One region of the Bradyrhizobium zaerense genome, then DNA from elsewhere that is predicted to be linked to it. Evidence: predicted binding sites of a transcription regulator. Region 1 holds the regulator's gene; each other region holds the start of a gene.
The links. The regulator HrcA, encoded in region 1, represses chaperone genes, less so after heat shock. The targets are predictions, from matches to a motif close to GTTAGCACTCNCNNNNNGNGAGTGCTAAC.

Region 1 (10,011 bases):
CACGCGCAACCGTCCGGTCGCATCCACCGTGATCGCGCCCTCCTCGCGCAGCAGCGCGATGCGTTTGGGGTCGAGCGGGCGGCCGGAGAGGGCGCGGTAGCGCTCGGGATCGATGCCCTCGGCGAGACGCAATCCCATCAGCAGGAATTCGTCGGCGCGCTCCTCGCTGTTGAGGAGATCGTCGGTGACGACGCCGTGCCCGTCGCTCTCGACGCGCATCAGCCAGGCTTCGGGGCCCTTCTCGGTGGCGATGGCGTGCCTGACGCCGTCGATATCGAGTCTTCCATGCGCGCCGGGGCCGACGCCGGCGTATTCCTCGCCGCGCCAGTACACAAGATTGTGCCGGCATTCGGCGCCACGCCGCGCGTGGTTTGAAATCTCGTAGGCGGGCAGGCCGAGCTTGTCGCAGGTTTCCTGCGTCACATCGTAGAGCGCGCGCGCGACCGCTTCGTCGGGGGTCTTCAGCTTGCCGGCCTGGTGCAGGCCGAAGAACGGCGTGCCTTCCTCGATCGTGAGCTGGTACAGCGACAGATGTTCGGCGGCTTCATCGATCGCGTGTCGGAGTTCATCGGCCCACATCGCCGGGGTCTGGTCGGGGCGGGCGTAGATCAGGTCGAACGAATAGCGATCGAACGAGCGGCGCGCGATGGCGACCGCATCGAGCGCCTCGCGCGCGCTGTGCAGCCGGCCCAGCGCTTTCAGCGACACGTCGTCGAGCGCCTGCACGCCGAGCGAGACGCGATTGACGCCGGCCGCGCGATAGCCGGCGAAGCGCGTGGCTTCGACGCTGGTCGGGTTCGCCTCCAGCGTGACTTCGACATCGTTGGTGACGCGCCAGTGCTTGCCGATTGCATCGAGCACGGCGCCCACGGTCGCGGGCTGCATCAGCGACGGCGTGCCGCCGCCGAGGAAAATGGAGGTGACCTCGCGGCCGGGCGCGCGTTCGGCGGTGGTCGCGATCTCGCGGGCGAAGGCCGCGGCAAAACGCGCTTCGTCGATCGCGGCGTGGCGGACATGGCTGTTGAAGTCGCAATAGGGACACTTCGACAGGCAGAACGGCCAGTGCACGTAGACGCCAAAGGCTTCCTTAGCGCGGCTCAAGGCAGATCTCCGCGAGTTTCACGAACGCGCGCGCCCGATGCGACAGCCCGAGGCCGAGCGGCGGCAGGCCGTGCTTCTCGATGCTGGTCATCTCGCCGAACGTGCGATCATGGCCATTGGGTAGGAACATCGGATCGTAGCCGAAGCCGGCAGTGCCGCGCGGCGGCCAGACCAGCGTGCCGTCGACGCGCGCCTCGACCTGTTCGAGATGATCGTCGGGCCAGGCGACGCAGAGCGCGGAAACGAAATGCGCCGTGCGCTTCTCCGGCAAGGTTGCGCCGCGCTCCTGCAGCAGGCGTTCGATCTGCGCCATCGCTGCGGCAAAGTCCTTGGTCGGACCGGCCCAGCGCGCGCTGTAGATGCCGGGCGCGCCGTCGAGCGCATCGACCACGATGCCGGAATCGTCGGCGAAAGCGGGAAGCCTGGTCGCCTGCGCCGCCGCGATCGCCTTGATCGCGGCGTTGCTGCGGAAATCCTTGCCGGTCTCCTCCGGCTCGCCCAGGCCGAGCTCACCGGCCGAGACCGCCTCGATGCCGTAAGGCGCGAGCAGCTCCTTCATCTCGGCGAGCTTGCCGGGATTGTGGGTCGCGATGACGAGCTTTCCGGTGATTCGGCGATGCATGGGCCTATTGACTACGCCACCGCGAGTTTCTGCAAGTCCACGAGCCGCGCGACGCCCTTGCGCGCAAGCGCCATCAGCGCCAGGAACTCGGCTTCGCTGAACGGCTCGCGTTCCGCGGTTCCCTGCACCTCGATGATGCGGCCATCGCCGGTCATGACGAAATTGGCGTCGGTATCGGCTTCCGAATCCTCGGCATAGTCGAGGTCCAGCACCGGCGTGCCCTTGTAGATGCCGCAGGAGATCGCGGCGACGTTGTCACGCAACACGTTGGCCTTGATCATGTTGCGCGTTTTCATCCAGCTGATGCAATCGGCGAGTGCGACCCAGGCGCCGGTGATGGACGCCGTGCGGGTGCCGCCGTCGGCCTGGATCACGTCGCAATCGACCGTGATCTGGCGCTCGCCCAGCGCTTCGAGATCGACGATGGTGCGCAGCGAGCGGCCAATCAGGCGCTGGATTTCCACGGTACGGCCGCTCTGCTTGCCCGCCGAGGCCTCGCGGCGGGTACGTTCCAGCGTGGCGCGCGGCAGCATGCCGTATTCGGCGGTGACCCAGCCGCGGCCCTGGCCCTTCAGCCAGGGTGGTAGCCGCTCTTCCAGCGTCGCGGTGACCAGCACATGGGTGTCGCCGAATTTCACCAGGCAGGAGCCCTCCGCATATTTGACCACGCCGCGCTCCAGTGTCACGGGGCGCAATTCATCGGGCGCACGGCGGCTTGGCCGCATGGGAAATCCTCCAAAACTCGCAGGGATGCAGGGATTAAGCTGTTCGCGGTGCTTGTAGGGGGGTGAGGGTGAGCGGCAAGGGCTTTTCGGTCCCCGAGGCAAGCTTGGAGCAACCTTCAACCAACCGCAAAAGCCCGCTTGTCAGGGCGCTCCCGGATAGACAAATTACAAGCAGCCGAGAGGAGTTACGCCGTGGCCCATCACGATCCGATCCATCTGATCGCGCCGCGCGCGGGCCTCGCCCAGCTCAACGAGCGGTCTCGCGACATCTTTCGTCAAATCGTCGAGAGTTATCTCGCGACCGGTGAGCCGGTTGGCTCGCGCAACATTTCGCGCCTGATCGCCATGCCGCTGTCGCCGGCGTCGGTGCGCAATGTCATGGCCGATCTGGAACAGCTCGGCCTGATCTATGCGCCGCACACCTCCGCCGGCCGTCTGCCGACGGAACTCGGTCTGCGCTTTTTCATCGACGCCCTGATGCAGGTCGGGGACCTCACCGAGGCCGAGCGGCAGTCGATCCAGAGCCAGCTCGCCTCCGTCGGCCAGGCGCAATCGGTCGAGGCGGCGCTGGACCAGGCGTTGACACGGCTGTCCGGCCTCACCCGTGCCGCGGCCGTGGTGCTGACGCCAAAGTCCAATTCGCGGCTGAAGCACATCGAATTCGTCCGCCTGGAACCGGAAAAGGCGCTGGTGATCCTGGTCGGCGAGGACGGCCAGGTCGAAAACCGCGTGCTGGCGCTGCCGCTCGGAGTTCCTTCCTCGGCGCTGACCGAGGCCGGCAATTTCCTCAATTCCCGTATCCGCGGCCGCACGCTGGCCGAGGCGCGGCTCGAGCTCGAGACCGCGCTTGGAGAGGCGCGCGCGGAACTCGATCAACTGACCCACAAGGTGATCTCGGCCGGGATTGCAAGCTGGTCCGGCGGCGAGAACGAGGATCGCCAGCTCATCGTCCGCGGGCACGCCAATTTGCTCGAAGATCTGCATGCGCTGGAGGATCTCGAGCGGGTGCGCCTGCTGTTCGACGATCTTGAGACCAAGCGCGGCGTCATCGACCTGTTGGGGCGCGCGGAAACCGCCGAAGGCGTCAGGATTTTCATCGGTTCGGAGAACAAGCTGTTCTCCCTGTCCGGCTCCTCGACCATCATCTCGCCCTATCGGGATGCCGCCGGCCACATCGTCGGCGTCTTGGGCGTGATCGGGCCGACACGGCTGAATTATGCCCGTGTGATCCCGACCGTGGACTACGCCGCCCGCATCGTCAGTCGCCTTCTGGGCGGCTGACCGGCCTTTGGGCCGATCACGGGCGCTTGATTTTCCCCGTCCGAAGCACGATATCCGGGCCAGCAAAATCCCGTCAGACGAGTTCGAGAAAGTAGTCGATGACCGATCGAGACCGGCAACCCGAAGACACGGCCGCTGCGACCGGCGAGCCCGTGGTGTCGAAGCCCTACATCATGCCCGACGATCCGGAGCCCGGTTCGGTCGAGCTGTTGCAGAAGGAAGCCGCCGAGGCGCGCGACCGCATGCTGCGGACGCTGGCCGAGATGGAGAATCTGCGCAAGCGCACCAGCAAGGAAGTCGCCGATTCCAAGCTCTACGGCATCACCGGCTTTGCCCGTGACGTGCTCGACATTGCCGACAACCTCCAGCGCGCGCTCGATGCCGTTCCGGTGGAAGCGCGGGCCAATGCCGATGCCGGCCTGAAGGGGCTGATCGAAGGCGTCGAGCTCACCGAGCGCTCGCTGCTCAACGCGCTGGAAAAGCACGGCGTGAAGAAATTCGATCCGCAGGGCCAGAAGTTCGACCCGAACTTCCAGCAGGCGATGTTCGAAGTGCCCGATCCGTCGGTGCCGGCAGGCACCGTGGTGCAGGTCATGCAGGCCGGCTACACCATCGGCGAGCGCGTGCTGCGTCCGGCGCTGGTCGGCGTCGCCAAGGGCGGCGCGAAGGCTGCGCCCGCGGCCAACAGCAGTGAGTCGAACGGCGCGGCCAATTAGCTCTCCGACCCTCATGGTGAGGAGCCGCGCCCTTGTGCGGCGTCTCGAACCATGAAGCCCAAGATGTAGCAGCGAGGCCTTCATCCTTCGAGACGCGCGCGAAGAAGCGCGCTCTCAGGATCAGGGTTTGGCAGTTCGATCGCGCCTTTTACGCGCTCACCGCGATATCCGCAGACTGGATCCGCTTCACGCCGGCCTTGGCCATATCGGCCCAGGCTTTTGCAAGCGAACCCTGATTGTCGATGCCGCGGCAGCCGTCTTCCACGACATAGACCTCGAAGCCCGCCTTGCGTGCATCGAGCGCGGTCCATGCGACGCAGAAGTCGGTCGCCAGCCCCGCGACGAAGACCCGCTTGATCTTGCGCGCCTTGAGATAGCCGGCGAGACCGGTCGAGGTCTTGCCGTCAGCCTCGAGGAAGGCCGAGTAGCTGTCGACATCCTTGTGAAAGCCTTTGCGGATGATGAGCTCGGCCTGCGGGATCGAGAGATCCTTCGACAGCGAAGCGCCGTCGGTGCCCTGCACGCAATGGTCGGGCCATAGCACCTGCTTGCCGTAGGGCAGGTCGATGGTCTCGAACGGCTTCTTGCCGGAATGCACCGATGCAAACGAGACGTGGCCGGGCGTATGCCAGTCCTGCGTCATCACCACGTTTGCGAATCCCTTGGCCACCTTGTTGATGACCGGCACCACCTGCTCGCCTTCCTTCACCGCGAGGCTGCCGCCCGGAAGGAAGCAGTTTTGCACGTCGATTACGAGCAGCGCGGACGTGTCGTCCGGCTTGATTGAGGCCGCTGCAAAAAGCGCGGTTGGAGCGACGCTCGCGAGTACAGTCGTCCCGAGCACCGCCAAGACTTGTCGCCGATCCAGCATGGTTCGTCTCCCTCCAGGATGATCCAACGGAGAGAAGCCTAGTTCCGTTCGTGTACAAACAAAAGCCCGAAAATACGGCCGGGTCTGATTAGTGGCTGGGCTGCTAGCTCAGCTCGACACGGAGTATGCGGGGCCGCCTTCGCCTAGCCTTTCGGCTGGATGCCGTCGCGCACGGCGCGGAAGCGGGTGAAGGCATCCGACCACTGGTCGCGCGGGGCGCTGGCGATGATGCGCAGCGAGGCGCCGCCGCTCGCGAAGCGGATCCACTGCACCACCGTGACAGCCGTCTTGTCCTTGCCGCTGACGCCGTCGATCCGAGTCTCGAAGCCCTGCTGGCCGTTGATGCGGATCGGCTCGGACATGGTGATGCGGGATTCACGCACGCCGGGGATCTGGAGCGCCGCTTCCTGGGCGAAGCGGGCGCGGTCATCCGCCTGCTGCGGTGTCTGGCCGATCAGGCCGAGGATCATGAAGGGCTTCGACTCGTAGCCTGTGCTCTCGTCGCCGTCGGCCAGGATGATGCTGCTCCCGGGCGCCAGCGTGCGGATGTCCTTGAAGTTGGCAAGATCGGTGATCTTGAACGGCATCAACGCGATCTGCTCTTCGGCCGAGACCTGCTTGCGGAGGACGGTGCTCGCAAACATCTGCCGCACCGCCTCGTCGGTGTAGATCTTGGTCGCATTTTCCGGGATCTGCACCGCGACATAGCCGGAGAAGCCGGCGCCCGGCACGATCATCGAATAGCGCTTGACCGGGGTCTCGCCGGCCTTGCCGCTTTCGGTGGTGAAATAGGCGAGGCCCGCGGCGGTCTCGATCTTGTCCGGCTTGATGCCGTTCGCTCCGGCCGGATTGGAATTGAAGGCACTCGCGACCTCGCCATAAGCCGCCGGCGGCAGCTCGGTGACCAGCACCTTGACGGCGCCGTCCTCGCTCTCGAAGCCGGGAAAGGTCTTCGCCGTGTTGAGGCCGATCAGCGGCACCATGCCGAGGCGCAGCCCGGGCGGGAAAACCGCGTCGGCGGCAAGGGCCGGAAATGCCGTGGCAATCAGGAGGGCGAGCGCGGCGAGGGGGCGAATGAGCTTCATGGGCACTCTACTTGGTTCACATTGAGGCCGTTCGATGGTCGGTCATCGGGCCCCTTTGTCGCGTAAGGCAGCCTCGCGCGGGGTGGTCCGGCCGGTCCGCCTTTTAGCGGGTTTGGCCTTGCCGCAACAGGGCGGTGGCGGGGTGCCGGCCGAGGGCGGACCTGTTAATAATTCCTCACCCGCAAGGGCGATTCAGCCCGGATATGTTCTTCCAAAACCCAATGTTTTCGCGGCTCAAACTTGCGTTCGGTCCTTGCGGGCCCCTCCCCCTCCTATATGAGCGTCAACCATCGCAATATCGCGAATGTTTGATCTTAGGGGGTTCGGTTCGGGTGCCTTCTGGGCCCAGCCAACCTGCCGCAAAAACAAGGATATCAGGACCATGGGAAAGGTCATTGGGATCGACCTCGGCACCACGAATTCGTGCGTCGCCGTGATGGATGGCAAGAACGCCAAAGTCATCGAGAATTCCGAAGGCATGCGCACGACGCCTTCCATCGTCGCCGTCACGGACGACGGTGAGCGCCTCGTCGGCCAGCCTGCCAAGCGCCAGGCCGTTACCAATCCCGAGCGCACCTTCTTCGCAGTGAAGCGCCTCATCGGCCGCCGCTACGACGATCCGATGGTCGAGAAGGACAAGAAGCTCGTTCCGTACAAGATCGTGAAGGCTTCCAACGGCGATGCCTGGGTCGAGGCCGACGGCCAGACCTACTCGCCCTCGCAGGTCTCGGCGTTCATCCTGCAGAAGATGAAGGAGACGGCGGAAGCCCATCTCGGCCAGAAGGTCGACCAGGCCGTCATCACCGTTCCCGCCTACTTCAACGACGCCCAGCGCCAGGCGACCAAGGACGCCGGCAAGATCGCGGGCCTTGAAGTGCTGCGCATCATCAACGAGCCGACCGCGGCTGCGCTCGCCTATGGTCTGGACAAGACCAAGGCCGGCACGATCGCCGTCTACGACCTCGGCGGCGGCACGTTCGATATTTCCATTCTCGAAATCGGCGACGGCGTGTTCGAGGTGAAGTCGACCAACGGCGACACCTTCCTCGGCGGCGAAGATTTCGACATGCGGCTGGTCGGCTATCTGGCCGACGAGTTCCAGAAGGAGCAGGGCATCAACCTGCGCAACGACAAGCTCGCGTTGCAGCGCCTGAAGGAAGCCGCCGAAAAGGCCAAGATCGAGCTGTCCTCGACGACGCAGACCGAGATCAACCTGCCCTTCATCACCGCGGACCAGACCGGTCCGAAGCATCTGACGATGAAGCTCACCCGCGCCAAGTTCGAGGCCCTGGTCGACGACCTCGTCCAGAAGACCGTCGAGCCGTGCCGCAAGGCGCTGAAGGATGCGGGCCTCACCGCCGCCGAGATCGGCGAAGTGGTGCTGGTCGGCGGCATGTCGCGCATGCCGAAGGTCCAGGAAGTCGTGAAGCAGCTGTTCGGCAAGGAGCCGCACAAGGGCGTCAATCCGGACGAAGTCGTGGCGATCGGTGCCGCAATCCAGGCCGGCGTGCTCCAGGGCGACGTCAAGGACGTGCTGCTGCTGGACGTGACCCCGCTGTCGCTGGGCATCGAGACGCTGGGCGGCGTGTTCACCCGCATCATCGACCGCAACACCACGATCCCGACCAAGAAGAGCCAGGTGTTCTCGACCGCCGAGGACAGCCAGAACGCGGTCACCATCCGCGTCTTCCAGGGCGAGCGTGAAATGGCGGCCGACAACAAGATGCTCGGCCAGTTCGACCTGATGGGCATTCCGCCGGCCCCGCGCGGCATGCCGCAGATCGAGGTGACGTTCGACATCGACGCCAACGGTATCGTCAACGTCTCGGCCAAAGACAAGGCGACCGGCAAGGAGCAGCAGATCCGCATCCAGGCCTCCGGCGGCCTGTCGGAAGCCGATATCGACAAGATGGTCAAGGACGCCGAGGCCAATGCCGCGGCCGACAAGCAGCGCCGCGAGGCGGTCGACGCCAAGAACCACGCCGACGCGCTGGTGCATTCCACCGAGAAGGCGCTGGCCGAGCACGGTTCGAAGGTCGCCGAGACCGAGCGCCGCGCCATCGAGGATGCCGTCAGCGACCTCAAGGAAGCGCTGAAGGGCAACGACGCCGAGGCGATCAAGACCAAGACCAACACGTTGGCCCAGGCTTCGATGAAGCTCGGCGAGGCCATGTACAAGCAGCAGGCCGAGGCCGACGCGGCCAAGGACGCTGCGAAGGACGATGTCGTCGACGCGGAGTTCACCGAGGTCGACGACGACAAGAACAACAAGAAGTCTGCATAAGCCCCAAGAGGGTGATGATGCAGACGGCTTGGACCCGACACGCTTCTTCAGCCTCCCCCTTCGAGGGGGAGGCTTTCGTGTCGGGCTCGACGGGGCTTGCTCCCGTTACGATCGATCAATTTCCAGCTGTTATCGTGAAAGCCGTCGTGCTGCCCTCTGCCGCAAGGCGGAGAGCTGCCTATATCGTCGCGTAGCGACGTTATTTCGCACCGACTTGAATCGCGATTGGATAGACCGAGTTCAACATGTCCACGTCCACCAAGCGCTGCTACTACGAAACCCTCGAAGTCGACCGCTCCGCCGACGATTCCGTATTGAAATCGTCGTTCCGCAAGCTTGCGATGAAATTTCATCCCGACCGCAATCCGGGGGATGACACCAGCGAAGTCCGCTTCAAGGAAATCAACGAGGCCTACGAGGTCCTCAAGGACAAGGACAAGCGCGCGGCCTACGACCGTTTCGGCCATGCGGCGTTCGAGCAGGGTGGTCCGGGTGGCGGCGCCGGCTTCGGTGCGGGCTTCGCCTCCTCCTTCTCCGACATTTTCGAAGACCTGTTCGGCATGGCCGGGCAGCGCGGTCGTGGCGGCCGCGAGCGCGGTGCCGACCTGCGCTACAACATGGAAATCACGCTCGAGGAAGCCTTTGGCGGCAAGACCGCGCAGATCGAGATTCCGGTCTCGGTCACCTGCGAGGCCTGCTCGGGCATCGGTGCCAAGGCCGGCACCAAGCCGAAGGCCTGCTCGACCTGCGGCGGCGCCGGCCGCGTGCGGCAGTCGCAGGGCTTCTTCACGCTGGAGCGGACCTGTCCGGGCTGCCAGGGCCGCGGCCAGATGATCGAGGACGCCTGCCCGTCCTGCTCGGGCCAGGGCCGCGTCACCCGCGAGCGGAGTCTGTCCGTCAACATCCCCGCGGGCGTCGAGGATGGCACGCGGATCAGGCTCGCCGGCGAAGGCGAGGCCGGGGTCCGCGGCGGCCCGCCCGGCGACCTCTACATCTTCCTGTCGCTGGCCCAGCACCAGTTCTTCCAGCGCGACGGCGCCGATTTGCATTGTCGTGTGCCGATCTCGATGGTGACCGCAGCCCTTGGCGGCGAATTCGAGGTGCCGACCATCGACAAGGGCAAGGCCAAGGTGAAGGTCCCCGCCGGGACCCAGTCGGCCCGCCGATTCCGCATCGCGTCAAAAGGCATGCCGGTGCTGCGCTCGCGCCAGATGGGCGACATGTACGTCCAGGTCGTGGTCGAGACCCCGCAGAACCTCACCAAGAAGCAGCAGGAATTGCTGGCCGAATTCGAAAAACTCTCCTCCGGCAACACCCAGCCGGAAT
Region 2 (10,011 bases), 3.3 Mb from region 1:
AAGCGCGCGCCCAAGGTTGCGCTGCGCGAGGCAGGTGAGGCGATCAAGGAAGCCTTCTCGCTGCTGCCCGACCGGGTGCAGGTCGTCACGCCGATCTCGCGCGAAATGTTCAACGAGCGCTTTGCTGCGGCTGCGACCCAGGGCGTGGACTCCAACGCCGCGAGCGCTGCGCCGGCAACGAAGGTCGCCGAAGCCAAGGAGTCCACCAAGGAGCCCGCGAAGCCCACCGTCGTCGCGAGGGTCGCGGAAGCGCTGAAGCCGCTGAACCCGTCCAAGGTTGCTGAAAAGCTCGCGGATGCCGCCAAGCCCAAGCGTGCCGATGCCCCGGTGCAGCTTGCTTCGGCCGATCCGGCCGAGATCGTGCCGGCGCCCGCGCCGAAGCCAAAATCCTTTGCCGATCGCGCCAAGGCTGCGGTGATGTCGATCACCGGGCCGCGGCAGTCGATGGTCGAAAAGCTCTGGGGCAAGCGCGAGCCCTCCGGCGGCCTGCTCGCCTATGCGTCGGCCGATGCCAGCGTCACCGCGAGCATCGCGCCGAAGGAACAGAACCCGATGCTGGGCGGTTCGGCGCCGTATGACCGCTCCACCGCGGTCTACGACATCACCGCCAAGACGGTGTATCTGCCCGACGGGACCAGGCTCGAAGCGCATTCAGGCCTCGGCTCCAATCTCGACGATCCCCGTTCGTCGCGCGTCCGTATGCGCGGCGTGACCCCGCCTCACATCTACGACCTTAAGCCGCGCGAAGCGCTGTTCCACGGCGTGCCCGCGCTGCGGCTGATGCCGATCGGCGGCGAGAGCGCGATCTACGGCCGCGACGGCCTGCTCGCGCACACCTTCATGCTCGGACCGAACGGCGATTCCAACGGCTGCGTGTCGTTCAAGGACTACTACGCGTTCCTCGATGCCTACCGCAACAAGGGCATCCGCAGGCTCGCGGTGGTCGCGCGGATCGATTGATCCGCGCCTAAACTGCGACGGTCTTCCGAAGCGCGCTTTCGGTGGCAATCGCTTCCCGCACGGCGGGCCTCGCCTGCATGCGTTCGAGATAGCTGACCAGCGACGGGTGGCGGTCGATCTCGACGCGGGCGTAGCGAAGCAGCAATAGCGCCCAAGTCAGATGGGCATCGGCCACCGTGAAACGATCCCCGACCAGATGCGTGCGGCTGTTCAGATGATCGGCCGCGAACGCCACGCTCTCCTCGATCCGCACGCGTGCCGCCTTGGCTGCCTCGTCCTTGTACCAGAAGGTCGGAAACAGAAATCCCTTGTGGATCTCGGCTCCGATGAAGCTCAGCCATTCCTGGAGCCGGTAACGATCGACGTGGCCGGGAGGCGGGGCTAGCCCCGTCTCCGGCCTCAGGTCGGCGATATATTGCAGCACCGCCGCGCTCTCCGTCAGCCGCTCGCCATTCTCCAGCACCAGCACCGGCACTGCGCCTTTCGCCGAAATGCCGCGGAAATCGGCATCATCCTCGATGCGCTTCTTGGTCACGAGATTCACGCGATGATAGCGCGCCTCCAGGCCCGCCTCCATCAGCGCGATGCGGCTGGCGAGCGAGCAGGCCATCGGCGAAAAATAGAGTTGCAGCATGTGGCCTCCCGGATCAGACGAGCGCGTCACTGCGCGCGATGAGGGCGAAATGGTCCGACCGCAAGACTACCGCGGGCACGGCCTGCCATTGTGCAGGACTATTGGCAGCGTATGGCTGCGAATTTGCAGGACCGGTGGGCGCCTGCTAGGCTGGGCGGACGATGAACTGGGACGATCTGCGCATCATCGCCGCGGTGAGGGACGAGGGCACCTATGCCGGCGCCAGCGCGCGGCTGCGCATCGACGAGACCACCGTTGGCCGCCGGCTCGCGCGCATCCAGCGCGACCTCGGTGTGCCCTTGTTCGATGCCGTTGACGGCTTGCGCCGGCCGACGCGGCATTGCGAAGCCGTGCTCGAGCACGTCGGCGCGATGGCCGCGCATGTCGCGGCGATCGATCGCATCGGTGAAAGCCAGCCCGGCCCGGTCGGCCGCATCCGCATTGCCTCGACCAATACCGTGGCCGAGCAGCTGCTGGCGCCGCATGCGCCGGGCTTCCTGCACGACAATCCGGGGCTGACCCTGCAATTCCTCACCGCCAGCGGCAACGTCAAGTTCTCGCGCTGGCAGGCCGATCTCGCGATTCGGCTGCGCAAGCCGGAGAAGGGCGACTTCACGATCTCCAAGCTCGCCGATCTGCGGCTGTATTTCTTCGAGCCCGTCGACCGCGCGGGCGGCGAGCCGATCGCTTGCGTCTTTCCGGATGAACTCGACGCCATTCCCGAGGCGCAGTTTCTGCGCGCCAGGCGGTTGAAGAACGCGCGCTGCGTGACCGATAATTTCCGCGTGGTCAGGACCATGATCCAGTCGCATCAGGCGATCGGCGTGCTGCCCGAACTTAGCTGCGCCGACCTGCTCGCCGACCGCAGCCTGCGCGCAACGCTGCTGACGAAGCGCCGCGACGTCTGGCTCCTGGTGCAGAACCATCTCAAGCGCGATCCGGCGACTCGCCTTGCGATCGAATGGGTCCGCCACTGCTTCAAGGATCTGTCACGCAACTGATCGCTTGCGGAATCGGGAGGCTCGGTGCGGTTGAACGCAGCCCGAGAGCTGCACGACCAAATCGACGAAGCACGGGATTCGCCTGCGGGTTAGACGCCGGCGCGAAAATCAAGCGCTGGCGCGAGACGCTGCCGAACGGCGCCAGCTATTTGACTTACGACTGCATCGATGGCGGTTACCTCGACAACAGCAGCGTCTTCACGGTGCCAGCGGGTCACTTCTTCGCGCTCGGCGACAACCGCGACAACTCCACCGACAGCCGCATGACGTCGGCGATGAGCTTCATTCCCATGGACAACCTCGTCGGCCGGGTGACGCGGATCTTCTGGTCGCAGAACGACAGCGGCGAGTTGCGCTTTAAGCGACTGGGAAAAATTCAGTAGGCGCCTCGTCATTCCGGGGCGGCGCGTAGCGCCGCGCGGAATGTGTCCCAAACAAAACCCCGGCATCGCTGCCGGGGTTTCGCATTCTCGAGTTTGCCTGAATGGCTGGACTTAGAAGTCCATGCCGCCCATGCCGCCGCCCGGGGGCATTGCGGGGCCGGCGCCGGCCTTCTTGGGCAATTCGGCGACCATGGCTTCCGTGGTGATCAAGAGAGCCGCAACCGAGGCTGCGTTCTGGATCGCGGTGCGGACCACCTTGGTCGGGTCGATGATGCCCTTCTTGACCAGGTCGGCATATTCGCCGGTCTGGGAGTCGAAGCCGTAGGCGTAGGTCTTGTTCTCCAGGATCTTGCCGACGATCACGGAGCCGTCTTCACCGGCGTTGATCGCGATCTGGCGAGCGGGCGCGGAGAGCGCCTTGCGCACGATCTCGACGCCGGTCTTCTGGTCGTCGTTCTTGGTGCGCAGGCCCTTGAGCTGCTCGGAAGCACGGAGCAGGGCGACGCCGCCGCCCGGGACGATGCCTTCCTCGACCGCCGCGCGGGTCGCATGCATCGCGTCATCAACGCGATCCTTGCGCTCCTTCACCTCGACCTCGGTCGCGCCGCCGACGCGGATCACCGCGACGCCGCCTGCGAGCTTGGCGAGACGCTCCTGGAGCTTCTCACGGTCGTAGTCCGAGGTGGTTTCCTCGATCTGCGCCTTGATCTGGGCCACGCGCGCTTCGATGTCGGCCTTCTTGCCGGCGCCGTTGACGATCGTGGTGTTCTCCTTGTCGATCATCACCTTCTTGGCGCGACCGAGCATGTTGAGCGTGACGTTCTCGAGCTTGATGCCGAGATCTTCCGAGATCGCCTGACCGCCGGTCAGGATCGCGATGTCCTGCAGCATGGCCTTGCGGCGATCGCCGAAGCCCGGAGCCTTGACGGCCGCGACCTTCAGACCACCGCGCAGACGGTTCACGACCAGGGTCGCGAGGGCTTCGCCTTCGACGTCCTCGGCGACGATCACCAGCGGCTTGCCGGTCTGCACCACGGCCTCGAGCAGCGGCAGCAACTCGTTCAGCGAGGAGAGCTTCTTCTCGTTGATGAGGATGTAGGCGTCGTCCATTTCAACGCGCATCTTGTCGGCGTTGGTGACGAAGTAGGGCGAGATGTAGCCGCGGTCGAACTGCATGCCTTCGACGACGTCGAGTTCGGTCTCGAGCGACTTGGCTTCCTCAACTGTGATGACGCCCTCGTTGCCGACCTTCTTCATGGCGTCGGAGAGGAACTTGCCGATTTCGGCATCGCCGTTGGCGGAGATGGTGCCGACCTGGGCGATCTCGTCGTTCGAGGTGACCTTCTTGGAGTTCTTGACGAGGTCGGCGACCACGGCTTCCACGGCCAGGTCGATACCACGCTTGAGGTCCATCGGGTTCATGCCGGCGGCAACCGACTTGGCGCCTTCACGAACGATCGCAGCCGCGAGCACGGTTGCGGTGGTGGTGCCGTCGCCAGCCGCGTCAGCCGACTTGGAGGCGACTTCGCGCACCATCTGCGCGCCCATGTTTTCGAACTTGTCGTCGAGCTCGATCTCCTTGGCGACGGTGACGCCGTCCTTGGTGATGCGGGGAGCGCCGAACGACTTGTCGAGCACGACGTTGCGGCCCTTGGGGCCGAGCGTCACCTTGACGGCGTTGGCGAGGATGTCGACGCCGCGCAGCATCTTGTCGCGTGCATCGACGCCGAATTTGACTTCTTTGGAGGCCATCTGAATTTTTCCTTGAGGGTTTGACTGGAGAGGGTGAGGCTCTTAGGCCGCCTTCTTCTTGGACTCGCTGACTTCGAGAACGCCCATGACGTCGCTCTCCTTCATGATCAGCAGGTCCTGGCCGTCAATCTTGACTTCGGTGCCGGACCACTTGCCGAACAGCACGCGGTCGCCGACCTTGAGGTCGATCGCGATCAGCTTGCCGGCTTCGTCGCGGCCGCCGGGGCCAACTGCGACGATTTCGCCCTGCGAGGGCTTTTCCTTGGCCGTGTCGGGAATGATGATGCCGCCAGCGGTCTTCTCTTCTGCGTCGATGCGCTTGACCACGACGCGGTCGTGAAGCGGACGGAATTTCATGCAGTCCTCCTAAGCAATTGCTCGGGTTGATGATTTCGGGGTGTTAGCAGTCGATACCCGCGAGTGCTACGCAGGCAAGCTTCAAATAGGGCAGGATTTTTGCGGGGGCAAGGGCTTCTAGCAGAAAAATAAGCACTCGGAAGCGCCGGCTGCCAGAATTCCTTGCCATCGTTAACCAGCCTTGAGCCGGGCTATAGGGACCGTATTAGCACGGTGCCCCTTCTGCTGCTAACGCATTGAATTTCAACAGCTTGTTAAACTTTTGGGCTTGAGATGGATTGTCAGTTTGCGTCACATTTGTCTCATGTGAGCGCATCTCCACCGGGTGGCTCCCGGTGAAACCGAGCCACCCCTGAATATGCGCTCCTGCAAAGGAGGTTGGCATGGTCACGCGGGTTGGGGTTGTTTCGGACGATTTCCGCAAGCAAGTGCTGGGGTATGGGCTGACGACGGCGCAAATTCTCTATCGAATGCCGGATCATCCCTCGCTGCTCCAGACCTATGTCTGGCAGAACTACGACATGTTTCCGAAATTCCCGGCGCTGAAGGATTTCCTGGCCTTCTGGCAGGAGAAGCTCGATGGTCCCCTTCATTCGGTGACCGTCGCGCATTCCAAGCTGATCAAGCCGGCCGAACTGCGCGCCGTGGACGGCGTGTTCAGGCTGCATTGAGCGAGGTCCTGCAAGGTGGGCGACTGGGCGCGCACTTCGCGCGCCGTGCCCACCATCTCTCCGCGATCGCGTTTTGCTAATGGTGGGCACGCTCCGCTTTGCCCAAGCTACGAAATCGTTTCCGTGCTAGCGTCTCCCCCACAACAAAAGCGGGAGGCGGCCCATGGCCAAGAAAGCAAAATCGCGTAGCGCAACGCAAGCCGCGGTGAAGAAACGCAGCGGAGCCAAGGCTGCGGCGCGATCATCGGCGCGCAAGGCGGTGAAGGCGAAGGCTCGTGCTGTCACTCCGAAAAAAGCTGCGCGCCCGAAGCAGCGGATCGCGATCAGCCATTACCGCGAGGAAGACTTCAAGGCCGACGGTCTGCGCGCCTATGCGAAATACCGTGACCTCGGCATCGCCGCTGCCTCCCACGGTCTGGCGCAAGCGCACGTGATCCGCCTGCAAGGCCCCTGCAATACGGAGGAAGTGTCGAAGCTCCACTTCCATGCCGTCGACTTCCAGATGGTCTACGTGCTCAAGGGGTGGGTGAAGACCTACATGGAGGGCGAGGGCGAGACCCTGATGAGGCAAGGCAGTGCCTGGACCCAGCCGCCGAGGATCAAGCACATGATCCTGGATTATTCGGATGACGTCGAGCTGCTGGAAGTGATTTTGCCGGCGGAGTTCAAGACGGTGGAGTTGAAGGCGTGACCTCCTTGTCATTCCGGGGCGCGCCGCTTGGCGCGAACCCGGAATCCATCGGGCGGCATCACGCGAAGTGAAATGGATTCCGGGCTCGATGCTGCGCATCGCCCCGGAATGACGGCGGGGAGAAACCTACGTCAACACCCCCACCACCGCCCCCATCAAACACGTCGTCAGCGTGCCCGACACGATCGACTTCAGCCCCAGCGCGTTGATCTCCTCGCGCCGCTCCGGCGCCATCACCCCCAGGCCGCCGATCATGATGCCGAGGCTGGCGAAATTGGCGAAGCCGCACATCGCGTACAGCATGATCAGCCGCGAGCGCGCATCGAGCGCGTCCGGCGCAAGTTTTGACAGGTCGACATAGGCGATCAATTCGTTGAGGACGGTCTTGGTGCCCATCAGGCTTCCCGCCGTCACCGCCTGATCCCAGGGCAGTCCCATCAGCCAGCACACCGGCGCCATCACCAGCCCAAGCAGGCGTTGCAGCGAGATCGCGCCGCCGCCGATGTTCGGCAGCAATCCGAGGATCGCATTGACGAGATAGACCAGCGCCACCAGCACCAGCAGCATGGCGACGATGTTGAGCAGCAGCTCGAGGCCTGCGCCGGTGCCTTTCACGATCGCATCCATGGTGCTGGAGACTTGCATCTCCGGATCCTCGAGCGCACCGCCGGTGCGCTTGTCGCTGGTCTCCGGCACCATGATCAGGCTGACGAGGATCGCCGCCGGCGCGCCTAGCACGGAGGCGATGACGAAATGCGCGGCCGCGTCAGGGATCAGATGAGCAAGCAGCGTCGCATAGAGCACCAGCACGGTGCCGGCGATCCCGGCCATGCCGCCCGTCATCACCAGGAACAATTCGCTTCGGCTCATCTGCGCCAGATACGGCCGCACGAACAGCGGCGCCTCGACCATACCGAGAAAGATGTTAGCCGCGGTCGACAGCCCCACCGCGCCGCCGACCCCGAGCGTGCGTTCCAATAACCACGCCATGCCGCGCACGATCGGCGGCAGCACACGCCAATAGAACAGCAGTGTCGTCAGCACGCTCATGACCAGCACGATCGGCAGCGCCTGCAACGCCAGGATGAAGTCGGCGCCCGGCACTTTGACCTCGAAGGGCAGGGTACCGCCGCCGATATAGCCGAACACGAACGAGGAGCCGGCGCGCGAGGCCGCGGAGATCGCGCTGACCGCGTCGTTGATGGCGCCGAAGGCGTGCGCGACGACGGGCACCTTCAATAGCACGATCGCGGTGACGAAGGTCATGGCAAGACCGATCGCCGCCTGGCGCAGCGAGACGGCGCGGCGATTCTCCGCCAGCGCGAAGGCGATCAGCAGCAATGCGAAAACGCCGAGTGCCGATTGCAGCCGCAGCATGATGTCCCCAATCCCGCAATGATTATGGCAGCGCCTGCGTTGCAAAGGCAATGCCGGGAGGCCGCCAAAACCGCCCGCTGTTGACAAGCAGGTCCGCGTCGGCCACGCGGGGCGCGTCGATATCAAGGGGCGGATCGTCCGGGCGTGACCGAACAGGCAAAGACAGAGCAGCTGATCTCAGCAAATCAGCCGGTCAGCGCCCGCGCGCTCCTCTCCCACCGCGCCTTCCTGTTCTTCCTGCTTTCGCGCAGCCTGTCGCGCTTCTCCAGCCAGATCGCGGCGGTCGCGATCGGCTGGCAGATCTACGATCTCACCGGCTCGGCCTTCGACCTCGGCATGGTCGGCCTTGTGCAGTTCCTGCCCACGGCGCTGCTGGTGTTCGTTGCCGGCCACGCCGCCGATCGCTACGAGCGCAAGCGCGTGGTCCAGCTGTGCCAGCTGGTGGAAGCGGCGACCGCGCTGTATCTCGCCATCAGCACCTATCTGGGCGCGGTCGGCGAGGTGCAGATTTTTGTCGCGACCTTCGTGCTCGGCATCGCCGGTGCCTTCGAAAGCCCGACCACCGCGGCGCTGCTGCCGCTGATCGCGCCGCAGGGATCGCTTCAGCGCGCAACGGCCATCGCGAGCGGCGCGGGGCAGGTCGCGACCATCACCGGTCCCGCGCTCGGCGGCTTTGCCTACGCAATCGCGCCGCATCTCGCCTATGGCCTGATGCTGCTGTTCTGGATTGTTGGGATGATCCTGACCGGCTTCATCCAGCCGCGCCCGCAGGCGGTCGCCAAGGAGGATAGCACCGACAACATCTTTGCCGGCGTCCGCTTCATCCGCGGCAATCCGGCGATCCTCGGCACCATCTCGCTCGATTTGTTCGCGGTGCTGTTCGGCGGCGTCACTGCGCTGTTGCCGATCTATGCCCGCGACATCCTCCAGACCGGCCCGATGGGGCTCGGCATCCTGCGCGCCGCGCCGGCAGTCGGCGCGCTGCTGATGACCATGGTGCTGGCGCGTCACGCCATCACGCGGCATGTCGGCATGCGCATGTTCCAGGCCGTGATCGTGTTCGGGATCGCCACCATCGTGTTCGCGCTGTCGTCCTGGATGTGGCTGTCGGTGCTGTCGCTCGCCGTTCTCGGCGCGGCCGACACGATCAGCGTCGTGATCCGCTTCTCGCTGGTGCAGCTCGCCACGCCCGACGAGATGCGCGGCCGGGTCGGCGCGGTCAACTTCCTCTTCATCAACGCCTCGAACCAGCTCGGCCAGTTCGAAAGCGGAGTGGCCGCCGCGCTGCTCGGTGCCATGCCGGCCGCGGTGTTGGGCGGCGTCTGTACCGTCGCGGTGGCGCTGCTGTGGATGAAGCTGTTCCCGACCCTGCGACGGGTGGAGAGCCTGGAGTAGGGGCCGGACGAGGCTTGAGGACGCCCGATATTGCGGCGCCCAGCCCAGAGATGTCAAAAGAGTATCGGTTCGGCATCTGAATCGTGGTGGCGGCAGCGGCCACCACTCGCTAGGTTTCGAGCAATAGCGAGAGCTGAGCAAATTCAGCCATCGGGGACGAGCCCGGATATTTAGAAACCGGGGCCGGCCAGGAGGGAACGGGCATGGAACCAGACCTGGAAGTCGTCCAGATACGGCGCGGCGAGTCGTTTAAGGCTTGGTCGCACGGATATCCGTTCCACACCGTCAGATGGCATTTTCATCCGGAATATGAGATCCACCAGGTCGTGGCGACCAGCGGTCGGTATTTTGTCGGCGATTTCATCGGCCAGTTCGAACCGGGCAATCTCGTGCTCACTGGACCTAACCTGCCGCACAATTGGGTAAGCGATCTGCCGGCGGAAACGACGATCCCGCTGCGCGGCCGCATCATCCAGTTCAGCGAAGAATTCATCGGCGACACGATGAGGCTGATGCCCGAGCTGTCGGGTCTCGCCGCGCTGCTGGAATTCTCCCGACGCGGTGTCCTGTTTGCCGGCAGCACAAGCAAGGAGCTGGCCCCGCTGATGGAGGAGATCGTGGCGGCCAAGGGCGTGCGTCGGATCGAGCTATTCATGATGATCCTGGGAACGCTCTGCCGCGCCCGCGGTGCACTGCCGCTGTCCAGCCCGAACTATTTGCCCGATCCGTCCGGCTACATGTCGGCTGGAACGAACAAGGCGCTGGCCTTCATCCGCGAGAACCTGACGCA
Region 3 (10,011 bases), 970 kb from region 1:
CGCCGCCTGGGCGGATACGCTGCTGTTGTCGTTCGCGCAGGCCGGCTATGTCAGGGCCGAGCCCGCGATCCTGCAACCGGCCGAGCCGTTCCTCGATCTCTCCGGCGAGGACATCCGCAAAAGCCTGTATTTGACGACGGACCTGTCCGGCGAGGAGCTCTGCCTGCGCCCGGACCTGACGATTCCGGTGGCCCGCGATTATCTGGCCTCTAGCCGGGCCGGCCAGCCGGCCGGGTTCAGCTATCTCGGTCCGGTGTTCCGCTACCGCAGCGGGCAGGCCAGTGAATTCCTGCAGGCCGGCATCGAATCGTTCGGCCGCCAGGACCGCGCCGCGGCGGATGCCGAGATGCTGGCGCTGGCGCTGGAAGCAACCGCCGCGTTCGGCGTCCGCGACGTCGAGATCCGCACCGGCGACGTCGCGCTGTTCAACGCGCTGCTCGATGCGCTCGACCTCTATCCGGTGTGGCGCCGCCGCCTGGTCAAGGACTTCAACCGCAAGATCAGCCTGGAGCAGGATCTGGAGCGGCTGGCGCGCACGACCGCCACCACCCGCAGTGAATATGAGGGCGTGCTGGCCGCGCTCGCCGGCTCCGACCGCAAGGCGGCGCTCGCGTTCGTCTCCGATTTGATGTCGATCGCCGGCACCATCAATGTCGGCGGCCGCACCACGGCCGAGATCGCCGACCGCTTCCTCGAGCAATCGACGCTCAAAGGCGGCGCGCTGCCGCGCCAGGCCATCGCCGTGCTCAAGCGCTTCCTCTCGATATCGGGCAATCCGGACGAGGCGATCGCCGAGCTACGCGCGCTCACCACCGATGCAAAGCTCGACCTTGCCGCTGCAATCGACCAGTTCGAAAGCCGGGTCGGCTTCATGGCCGCGCGCGGCATCGACGTGAAGGGCACGCGGTTCTCGACGGCGTTCGGGCGCGGGCTCGACTACTACACCGGCTTCGAATTCGAACTGCATCACAGGGGCAACGGCACCGAGCCGCTGGTCGCCGGCGGCCGCTATGACGGACTGATGACCCAGCTCGGTTCGCCGGATCCGATTCCGGCCGTCGGTTTCTCGGTCTGGGTGGACGCGCTGACCGGAATCGGCCGCAAGGTGGGAGCTTGAGCATGAGCGCGCCGTTCGTTCTGGCCGTTCCCTCCAAGGGCCGCCTTCAGGAGAACACCGAAGCCTTCTTCGCCCGCGCGGGGCTTAAGTTGTCGAAGGCCGGCGGCGCCCGCGACTATCGCGGCACGATCGTGGGGCTCGATAATGTCGAGGTCGCCTACCTCTCGGCGAGCGAAATTGCCTCGCAACTGTCGCGCGGGGTGGCACATCTCGGCGTTACCGGCGAAGATTTGGTACGCGAGACCATCGCGGATGCCGACGAGCGCGTGTCCCTGATCGAGGGATTGGGCTTCGGCTATGCCGACGTGGTCGTCGCCGTGCCGCAGGCCTGGATCGACGTCCGCTCCATGGCCGACCTCGACGATGTCACCACCGGCTTCCGCGAGCAGCATCACATGCGGATGCGGGTCGCGACCAAGTTCATCAACCTCACCCGCGCGTTCTTCTCGAACCACGGCATCGTCGACTATCGCATTGTCGAAAGCACCGGCGCGACCGAAGGCGCGCCGGCGGCCGGGGCCGCCGAGCTGATCGTCGACATCACCACCACCGGCGCGACGCTCGCCGCCAATGGCCTGCGGGTGCTCGACGACGGCATGATCCTGCGCAGCCAGGCCAATCTGGTCGCCTCGAAACATGCCGACTGGTCGCCTCAGGCCCGCGAGACGGCGCGCGTCATTCTCGATCACATCGCGGCACGGGCGCGGGCCAACAAATACCGCGAGGTCCGCACCCGCTTCCGGCAGTGCGACGATGCCCTGCTCACCGAGGCCCACAGCCGCTTCGGCGTCGAGACCCCGTTTGGCGGACCGACCTCGTCGGGCATGCTGACGCTGCACTGCCCACCGGGACAGCTCTACGCGCTGGCAAGCTTCCTGCGCGAGCATGGCGCCGAGACCGTCTCGGTGGTCTCGCTCGACTATGTGTTCGACCGTGAGAACCCGCTCTTCGCCAGGCTCGACGCCTTCCTGCGGCAGTGAACCTCCAGGTCCGTTCAGCATGGCGACAGGAAACGGCAGCTACCATATGCTGTTGAGACGACTTGCAAGACGACTCGAACGCCTCTGGAACCTTGATCGATGACGCTGGGCTCTGACGTTTCCGGCCTGACGACCAGCGCGGCCAGTGCCGCCGCGAAGGGATTGTCGATCGTCGTCCCCGTCTACAACGAGGCGGCGGGCCTGGTGTCCCTGCACCAGCGCATCTGCGATCTCGCCAAAACCTTGCGGCAGCGCTATCGCCTCGCCTGTGAGGTCGTTTATGTCGACGACGGCAGCGTGGACGCGTCGCTGTCGATCGCACGCAGCCTGCCGGCCGATACGGTCGACGTCCAGGTGGTCTCGCTGTCACGCAATTTCGGCAAGGAGGCCGCGCTGATGGCCGGGCTCGACCACGCCCGCCTCGGCGCCGTCATGTTCATGGACGGCGACGGCCAGCATCCGCCCGCCATGGTCGAGCAGCTGGTGCGGCACTGGATCGAGGACGGCTATGATGTCGTCTACACCGCCAAGGCGCATCGCGACAATGAGCCGTTCCTGCGCCGGCTCGCCGTGCACGGCTTCTACGCGCTGATCAATTGGGGCGCCCGGCAGAAGATCCCCGAAGACGCCGGCGACTTCCGCCTGCTGTCGCCGCGCGCGGTGGCGGCACTCCGGCAGCTGCCGGAGCGCAACCGCTTCTTCAAGGGTCTCGCAAGCTGGATCGGCTTCCGCCAGATCCGGGTCGATTACGAGCCGGCGCCCCGCATCCATGGTGTGACAACCTTCAGCGCCGCGCGCCTGCTTGGTCTGTCGATCGAGGGCGTGACGTCGTTCTCGGTGGCGCCGCTGCGCTTCGCCAGCCTGCTCGGCGTCATCCTGGCCGGGGGCGCCTTCCTGTTCGGCCTGTCGATCCTGTGGGAGGTCCTGACCACCGGCAAGCAGGTGCCCGGCTATCCCTCGCTCGTGATCGGCCTGATGACGATCGGCGGCGTGCAACTGATCATGATCGGCATCGTCGGCGAATACATCGGAAAGATCCTCTCCGAATTGAAGGCGCGCCCGATCTACTTCGTGGCCGAACACAGCGAAAAGCATTTTGAGGCCGGCAAAGCCGACGACGCGTCGAGCAGGACGGCGGCCGAATGAGCCCGGCCGCGACGCCGCGGCGGATCTGGCTCTGCGCCGACGACTACGGCATCAGCCCGGGCGTCAACCGCGCCATCCGCGACCTGATCGAGCGCGGCCGCCTCAATGCGACGTCGGTGATGATGGTCGGTGCCGCGATCGAGCGCCGCGAGATCGATGCGCTCCAGGCCGCGGCGAAGGCGAGCCCGCGTTGCGCGATCGGATTGCATGTGACGCTGTCGGCGCCATTCCGGCCGCTGACCATGCATTTCCGCCCGCTCGACGGCGACATGTTCCTGGCTTTCCCCAAGCTCCTGCGCGCGGGCGTGATGCGGCGTCTCGACCGCGAGTTCTTCCGCAACGAGGTGAAGGCGCAATCGGCGGCCTTCGCGGAAGCGTTCGGCCGCGCGCCGGATTTCGTCGACGGCCACCAGCATGTGCAGCTGTTTCCGCAGGTGCGCGACGGCTTCATTGATGCCGTCAGCGAAGCCGCGCCGGGCGCTTGGGTGCGCCAGGGCGGGCGCGACCTGCCGCTGGCGCAGCGGCTCAGCTCGCCGAAAGCGCTGGTGCTCGATATCCTCAGCGCGCAATTCCGCCGCCGCGCCGGCGAGGCAGGCCTCAGCTTCAATCTGGGATTTGCCGGCGCCTATGACTTCACCCGCGCGGCCGATTTCGGCGCACTGATGCGGCAGTTCCTGGAAGGCCTCCCCGAGGGTGGCCTCGTGATGTGCCATCCCGGTTTCGTCGACGACATCCTCACCGGCCGCGACCCGATGACCGACGTCCGGGAACGTGAGCATGCCTATCTCAAGAGCGACGCATTCGCGGACCTGCTCGCGGCCAGCAATGTGACACTGGGATGAAACCGGCGAAAGCTGGCCTGCGGGGCAGCTTGTCGCATACCGAAATTTAATCCGGCCGCCACTGTTGGGGCCACAATGGAACCCTACATCTCGGTCACGCTTGTTTCGCGCGAGGGAGATACACCATGACGCCGCAGGAACGCCAACTCGTCGACGAGCTTTTCGACCGGCTTTCGAAACTGGAAAATGCACCGCGCGATCCCGACGCGATCGCCGCGATCTCCGACGGCTTACGCAAGGCACCCGGCGCGGTCTATGCGCTGGTGCAAACCGTGCTGTTGCAGGATGAGGCGCTGAAGCGCGCCCATGCCCGCATCCAGGAGCTGGAGGCGGGACATGCGCCCGAGCAGGCGCAGTCCGGCGGCTTCCTGGATACGATGCGCGAGACGTTGTTCGGCGCAGGCACCTCGCGCAGCTCGGTTCCGAACGTGCCGCCGCGCGACCAGCGGCCGGTGTGGAATAGCGGCGGGGCGATGCAGCAGGCACAGCCTGGTTATGGCCAGCCGTCTTACGGACAGGCTCCCGGTCAGGGCTACGGCCAAGGCTATGGCGCCCCACCGGTCGGCGGAGGCGGCGGCTCGTTCCTGGGGACGGCCGCAGCGGCCGCCGCAGGCGTTGTCGGCGGCTCGCTGCTGCTCTCGAGCTTCCGCGGCATGATGGGCGGCGGATCGCACCAGGCTTTTGGCGACAGCAGCGCGTTTGGAGACCGCGGTGGCAGCCCATGGGGCGGCAGCGACCAGTCCGGCGGCTCGCTCGCCCGCGATGCCGGGCTCAACGATATCGGCTCGAGCCGTGATCGCGGCGAGCAGCGCCAGAGCTTCGCGGATCAGACGAACAACGACGACCAGAACGACAACAATCAGAACGACAATGACGACGGCAATTTCGACCTGGCCGACGACGGCGATTTCGGCGGCGGCGACGACGGCGGCAGCGATTACGCGTGAGTTGCCTGCCCGCCAAAGCGGCCGCCGAATAGGCGGCCGTTTCGATTTTGCAGGTCTTGCTCAGAACTTCCTTCTCCCCTTGTGGGAGAAGGTGGCGCGAAGCGCCGGATGAGGGGTTCTCTCCGCGAATTGACTTGCGAGAGAAGTGATTGCGGAGAGAACCCTCACCCGTCTCGCCGCTTACGCGGCGATCCACCCTCTCCCACAACACAAGGGGAGAGGGAACAAACCTCACATCACCACGACCTTGGTGCCGACGTTGACGCGGCCGTAGAGGTCGATGACGTCCTCGTTGCGCATGCGGATGCAGCCGGAGGAGACGTTGGTACCGATGGTCCAGGGCTCGTTGGAGCCGTGGATGCGGTAGAGCGTCGAGCCAAGATACATCGCGCGCGCGCCGAGCGGATTTTCCGGGCCGCCCTCCATGTGCCGCGGCAAATCGGGACGGCGTGCGATCATTTCAGCGGGCGGCGTCCAATCCGGCCATTCGCGCTTGGCCGTGATCGACTTCACGCCGGACCAGGTGAAGCCGGGGCGACCGACGCCGATGCCGTAGCGCATGGCCTTGCCGTTGCTCTCGACGAGATAGAGGAATTTGTTCGGCGTATCGACCACCAGGGTGCCGGCGCTTTCCTTGCCGCTATAGTCAACAAGTTGTTTTTCGAACCTCGGATCAAACTGGCGCTGCCGGGCATCGACGCTCTCCTGCTGCACGGCTGCGCCCTGCATCTGCGGCTCGCCCATCGGCGGCAGACGGCGCGGGTCGTTGTAACCGGGCTGCTGCTGATACATCGGCTGCTGCGGTGCATAGGCGGGACCGCGGCCGGGCCCATCGCCGAAGAGGAACTCGATGAAGCCTCCGCCCATGTTCGCATTGGAGGCGACGCGCACCGGCGCCGGCTGCACCTGCGGCTGGTAGAGCACCACCGGCGGATCGTTCGGCACGCTATTGTCGAAGGCGCTGGCATTGGTCGCGCCGGCAACGAAGGTGCAAGCGCTGCCAAGCAGCGCGACAGACATTTTCTTGAACATCGACGTACTCTGTACTGTTTCGTCTAGTTGCATTCGCCGTCGAACGCGTCTGGCTGATCCGCGTCCTCGACGTGGTCAATAAAGAGCAAAAGCCGTTTTGTTTGGTAAACGGAAGCCGCGTTTCGATTCACCATCTCGTCAGGCGAAGGGCAATTTGGCGATCAGCGTTTATTTTCGGTGAACACCGCAAGTGCATGGTTAATCGCCGGTTTTCACGCCGTCGCGCACCGCCGCACAACAGTTCCGGCTGTGAACTTCGTGTTAAATCGGTTCTGCCTAAAAAGACGCGTGAGTGAGGTGGGGGGAGTATCCTGATGGCAATTCACCGCAAACGTTTTCGTGTCGAAGATATCGTCGGTGGCGAAATGCCAATTCTTGACGAAACCGAAGAGGCAGGCCCGATGCATAGCGAGATCATGGCCGAGCTGCGTGCGATCCGCGCACAGATGGCCAAGGGCAGCGTGCCCTTGTCCGGCAGCGCAGCCATGGCGGTGATCGACGCCACGACGGAGCAGGAGCTCTCAGACGCCCGCGTCAAGCTCGAGACGTACCGGGCCCAGATCGAACAGTGCGAGAAGCTGAAGGTCGAGCTCGACCTGATCCATGACGCCATCGACCGCACCAAGCGCGAAATCGCGACCCTGCACGGCAAGAGCTTCGACGGCGGCGAAATGGCCAAGGTCAATGGCGAGCTCGGCGCCGTGGTCGGTGGTACCGAGCAGGCCACCCAGCAGATCCTCGAAGCCGCGGAGTCGATCGACCAGGCGGCCAGCGCGATGACCAAGGTGCAATCGGCCGACCAGCAGAAGCGGCTCGCTGACGACATCCAGGAACGCGTCATCTCGATCTTCGAGGCCTGCAACTTCCAGGACTTGACTGGCCAGCGCATCAGCAAGGTCATGGGCACGATGAAATTCATCGAGCAGCACATCAACGCGATGATGGAGATCTGGGGCGGCGTCGACGCCATCAAGTCCCACGTGGTGCCGCAGGCCGACAGCCGCAGCGACGACGAAAAGCTCCTCAACGGCCCGAAGCTCGCCGGCGACGTCGGCCACGCCTCGCAGGACGACATCGACGCGCTGTTCGACTGAGCACGTGTTGCATAGAGAAAAACAAAACGCCGGCGCAAGCCGGCGTTTTTTGTTTATTGTCTTGCACAGCTGCTTCCCTTCTCGCCCTGTGGGAGAAGGTGGCGCGAAGCGCCGGATGAGGGGTTGTTTCAGCAAACTCGAAAGTGAGAGTTTAACGCGGGGAGAGAAACCCCTCACCCGTCTCGCCGCGCTACGCGGCGATCCACCCTCTCCCACAAGAAGGGGAGAGGGAAAGAAGCAGCGCGGTCCGCCTTACGCCCTTGGTGCGCAGCGGACGTAGACCATGTTGCCGTAGCGGGTGGCGGCGTCCTTGTCGACGAAGCGGGTGATCATGACGCGGCCGTCGAAGGAGACGATCTCGCGGTCCTGCTCGCCGGGTGTCGGGCCGGGCGGGCCGATATAGTTCTTGCCGCCTGGCGAGCCCTTCAGCCGCAGTTCCTGCGGGGTCGCCTGGTCGGCCAGATGCATGACCACGCCGCCGGAGGTGCCGGCGCCGATCACGTAGGGATTCTTGCACTGGGCCCGCGCAGCCGCCTCGGTGCGGGCGCGATCGGCCGGGTTCTGGAACGAGGCCAGACCCCAGCGGCCGACGATCTCGTCGGCACGGATGGACGCCGGCATTTCCGGCGCCTGGCCGGGCTCGGACTCGGGCGCCGGCTGCGACGACGAGAAGGACGGCAGGCTCATGCCGCCGCCGCAGGCGCCAAGCAGCAGCGCCAGGCAAGAGGCCGCCGCCAGATGGGCAACCGTGCGCGCATGTGCTGAACTGATCATCGCTTCCCCCCAAACAAGACCACGGCCGCACCCCTCCCGCAGCCAAGCGCAAAAATGCTGCCGGAGCAATGACGTCCTGATATACGCCCGCACCGGAATCGAGCTTCCGAACTCACCATCCTATATCCGCCTCACCAATCGCTTAACCACCTTTGCTTGACAGGATCGCAGCCAAGCCATATTCCCGGGCGTACTATTAGCACTCGGAAACACCGATTGCTAAGCGCGCCGTTCGATCCTCGGGAAGAGGGTGGATGGCAGCGCTGCCCTCACCCACTTCCGCTGCTTTCGGAAAACCGAGCCTCCAAAGGGAAACGTCATGGCTAAGTCCAAATTTCGTCCACTGCATGACCGTGTCGTGGTCAAACGTATCGATGCCGAGGCAAAGACCAAGGGCGGCATCATCATTCCCGACACCGCCAAGGAGAAGCCGTCCCAGGGCGAAGTCATCGCCGTCGGTCCCGGCGGGCGCGACGAGGCCGGCAAGCTGATCCCGATCGACCTCAAGGTCGGCGACCGCGTGCTGTTCGGCAAATGGTCGGGCACCGAGGTCAAGATCGACAACGAAGATCTCCTGATCATGAAAGAGTCGGACATCATGGGCGTGATGGCCTAAGGCCAGAGCCCTGAACGGCCGCTGAATACCATGCCCGGATCGTCAGATCCGGGCATGCATCGTTCCGCCGGGTTCGACCCACGGATCCCGGAATTGATGCGACGAGCACACAAGACACATCACCAAACAAGACACATCACGAATAACAGGGATTGCAGATCATGGCTGCCAAGGACGTCAAGTTTTCCGGAGACGCGCGCGATCGCATGCTGCGCGGCGTCGATATTCTCGCCAACGCCGTCAAGGTGACGCTCGGCCCGAAGGGCCGCAACGTCCTCATCGAGAAGTCGTTCGGCGCGCCCCGCATCACCAAGGACGGCGTCACCGTCGCCAAGGAGATCGAGCTCGAGGACAAGTTCGAGAACATGGGCGCCCAGATGGTCCGTGAGGTCGCTTCCAAGACCAACGACCTCGCCGGCGACGGCACCACCACCGCGACCGTGCTGGCCCAGGCCATCGTGCGCGAAGGCGCCAAGTCGGTCGCCGCCGGCATGAACCCGATGGACCTCAAGCGCGGCATCGACATCGCGGTCGCAGCCGTGATCAAGGACATCGAGAAGCGTGCCAAGCCGGTCGCCGCCTCCTCCGAAGTCGCCCAGGTCGGCACCATCTCGGCCAACGGCGACAGCGCCATCGGCAAGATGATCGCCCAGGCGATGCAGAAGGTCGGGAACGAGGGCGTCATCACCGTCGAGGAGAACAAGTCGCTCGATACCGAAGTCGACATCGTCGAGGGCATGAAGTTCGACCGCGGCTATCTCAGCCCCTACTTCGTCACCAACGCCGAGAAGATGACCGCCGAGCTCGAGGACGCCTACATCCTCCTGCACGAGAAGAAGCTCTCCGGCCTGCAGGCCATGCTGCCGGTGCTGGAAGCCGTGGTGCAGTCGGGCAAGCCGCTCGTCATCATCGCCGAGGACGTCGAGGGCGAGGCGCTGGCCACCCTGGTCGTCAACCGCCTGCGTGGCGGCCTCAAGGTCGCCGCCGTCAAGGCGCCGGGCTTCGGCGATCGCCGCAAGGCCATGCTGGAGGACCTCGCGATCCTCACCGGCGGCCAGCTCATCTCCGAAGACCTCGGCATGAAGCTCGAGAACGTCACGGTGAAGATGCTGGGACGTGCCGGCAAGGTGGTGATCGACAAGGAGAACACCACCATCGTCAAGGGCGCCGGCAAGAAGCCGGAGATCGAGGCGCGGGTCGGCCAGATCAAGGCGCAGATCGAGGAGACCACCTCGGATTACGACCGCGAGAAGCTCCAGGAGCGGCTGGCCAAGCTCGCCGGCGGCGTCGCGGTGATCCGCGTCGGCGGCGCGACCGAGATCGAGGTCAAGGAAAAGAAGGACCGCGTCGAGGACGCGCTCAACGCCACCCGCGCCGCGGTGCAGGAAGGCATCGTCCCCGGCGGCGGTGTCGCGCTGCTGCGCGCCAAGAAGGCGGTCGGCCGTCTCACCAACCCCAATGCC

Region 2: a site for HrcA is predicted at 5,130-5,158, ahead of AB8Z38_RS01900 (co-chaperone GroES). Genes of this name have one in related genera too.
Region 3: a site for HrcA is predicted at 8,128-8,156, ahead of groES (co-chaperone GroES). Genes of this name have one in related genera too.

The regions. Positions count from the first base shown of each region.
Region 1 is NZ_CP165734.1:4,902,937-4,912,947, forward strand. It holds gene hemW (radical SAM family heme chaperone HemW) at 1-1,101, opposite strand, end outside; gene rdgB (RdgB/HAM1 family non-canonical purine NTP pyrophosphatase) at 1,088-1,723, opposite strand; gene rph (ribonuclease PH) at 1,735-2,448, opposite strand; gene hrcA (heat-inducible transcriptional repressor HrcA) at 2,641-3,729, shown strand; gene grpE (nucleotide exchange factor GrpE) at 3,828-4,445, shown strand; gene pncA (bifunctional nicotinamidase/pyrazinamidase) at 4,594-5,316, opposite strand; gene AB8Z38_RS23720 (hypothetical protein) at 5,460-6,401, opposite strand; gene dnaK (molecular chaperone DnaK) at 6,784-8,685, shown strand; gene dnaJ (molecular chaperone DnaJ) at 8,931-10,011, shown strand, end outside.
Region 2 is NZ_CP165734.1:391,423-401,433, forward strand. It holds gene AB8Z38_RS01875 (tlde1 domain-containing protein) at 1-960, shown strand, start outside; gene AB8Z38_RS01880 (glutathione binding-like protein) at 968-1,594, opposite strand; gene AB8Z38_RS01885 (LysR family transcriptional regulator) at 1,756-2,595, shown strand; partial or broken gene lepB (signal peptidase I) at 2,670-2,978, shown strand; gene groL (chaperonin GroEL) at 3,090-4,730, opposite strand; gene AB8Z38_RS01900 (co-chaperone GroES) at 4,773-5,087, opposite strand; gene AB8Z38_RS01905 (usg protein) at 5,471-5,758, shown strand; gene AB8Z38_RS01910 (cupin domain-containing protein) at 5,922-6,449, shown strand; gene AB8Z38_RS01915 (NupC/NupG family nucleoside CNT transporter) at 6,576-7,826, opposite strand; gene AB8Z38_RS01920 (MFS transporter) at 7,971-9,221, shown strand; gene AB8Z38_RS01925 (helix-turn-helix domain-containing protein) at 9,425-10,011, shown strand, end outside.
Region 3 is NZ_CP165734.1:5,876,084-5,886,094, reverse strand. It holds gene AB8Z38_RS28195 (ATP phosphoribosyltransferase regulatory subunit) at 1-1,117, shown strand, start outside; gene hisG (ATP phosphoribosyltransferase) at 1,120-2,097, shown strand; gene AB8Z38_RS28185 (glycosyltransferase family 2 protein) at 2,197-3,243, shown strand; gene AB8Z38_RS28180 (ChbG/HpnK family deacetylase) at 3,240-4,085, shown strand; gene AB8Z38_RS28175 (DUF2076 domain-containing protein) at 4,211-5,032, shown strand; gene AB8Z38_RS28170 (L,D-transpeptidase) at 5,264-6,064, opposite strand; gene AB8Z38_RS28165 (protein phosphatase CheZ) at 6,379-7,158, shown strand; gene AB8Z38_RS28160 (hypothetical protein) at 7,411-7,932, opposite strand; gene groES (co-chaperone GroES) at 8,252-8,548, shown strand; gene groL (chaperonin GroEL) at 8,710-10,011, shown strand, end outside.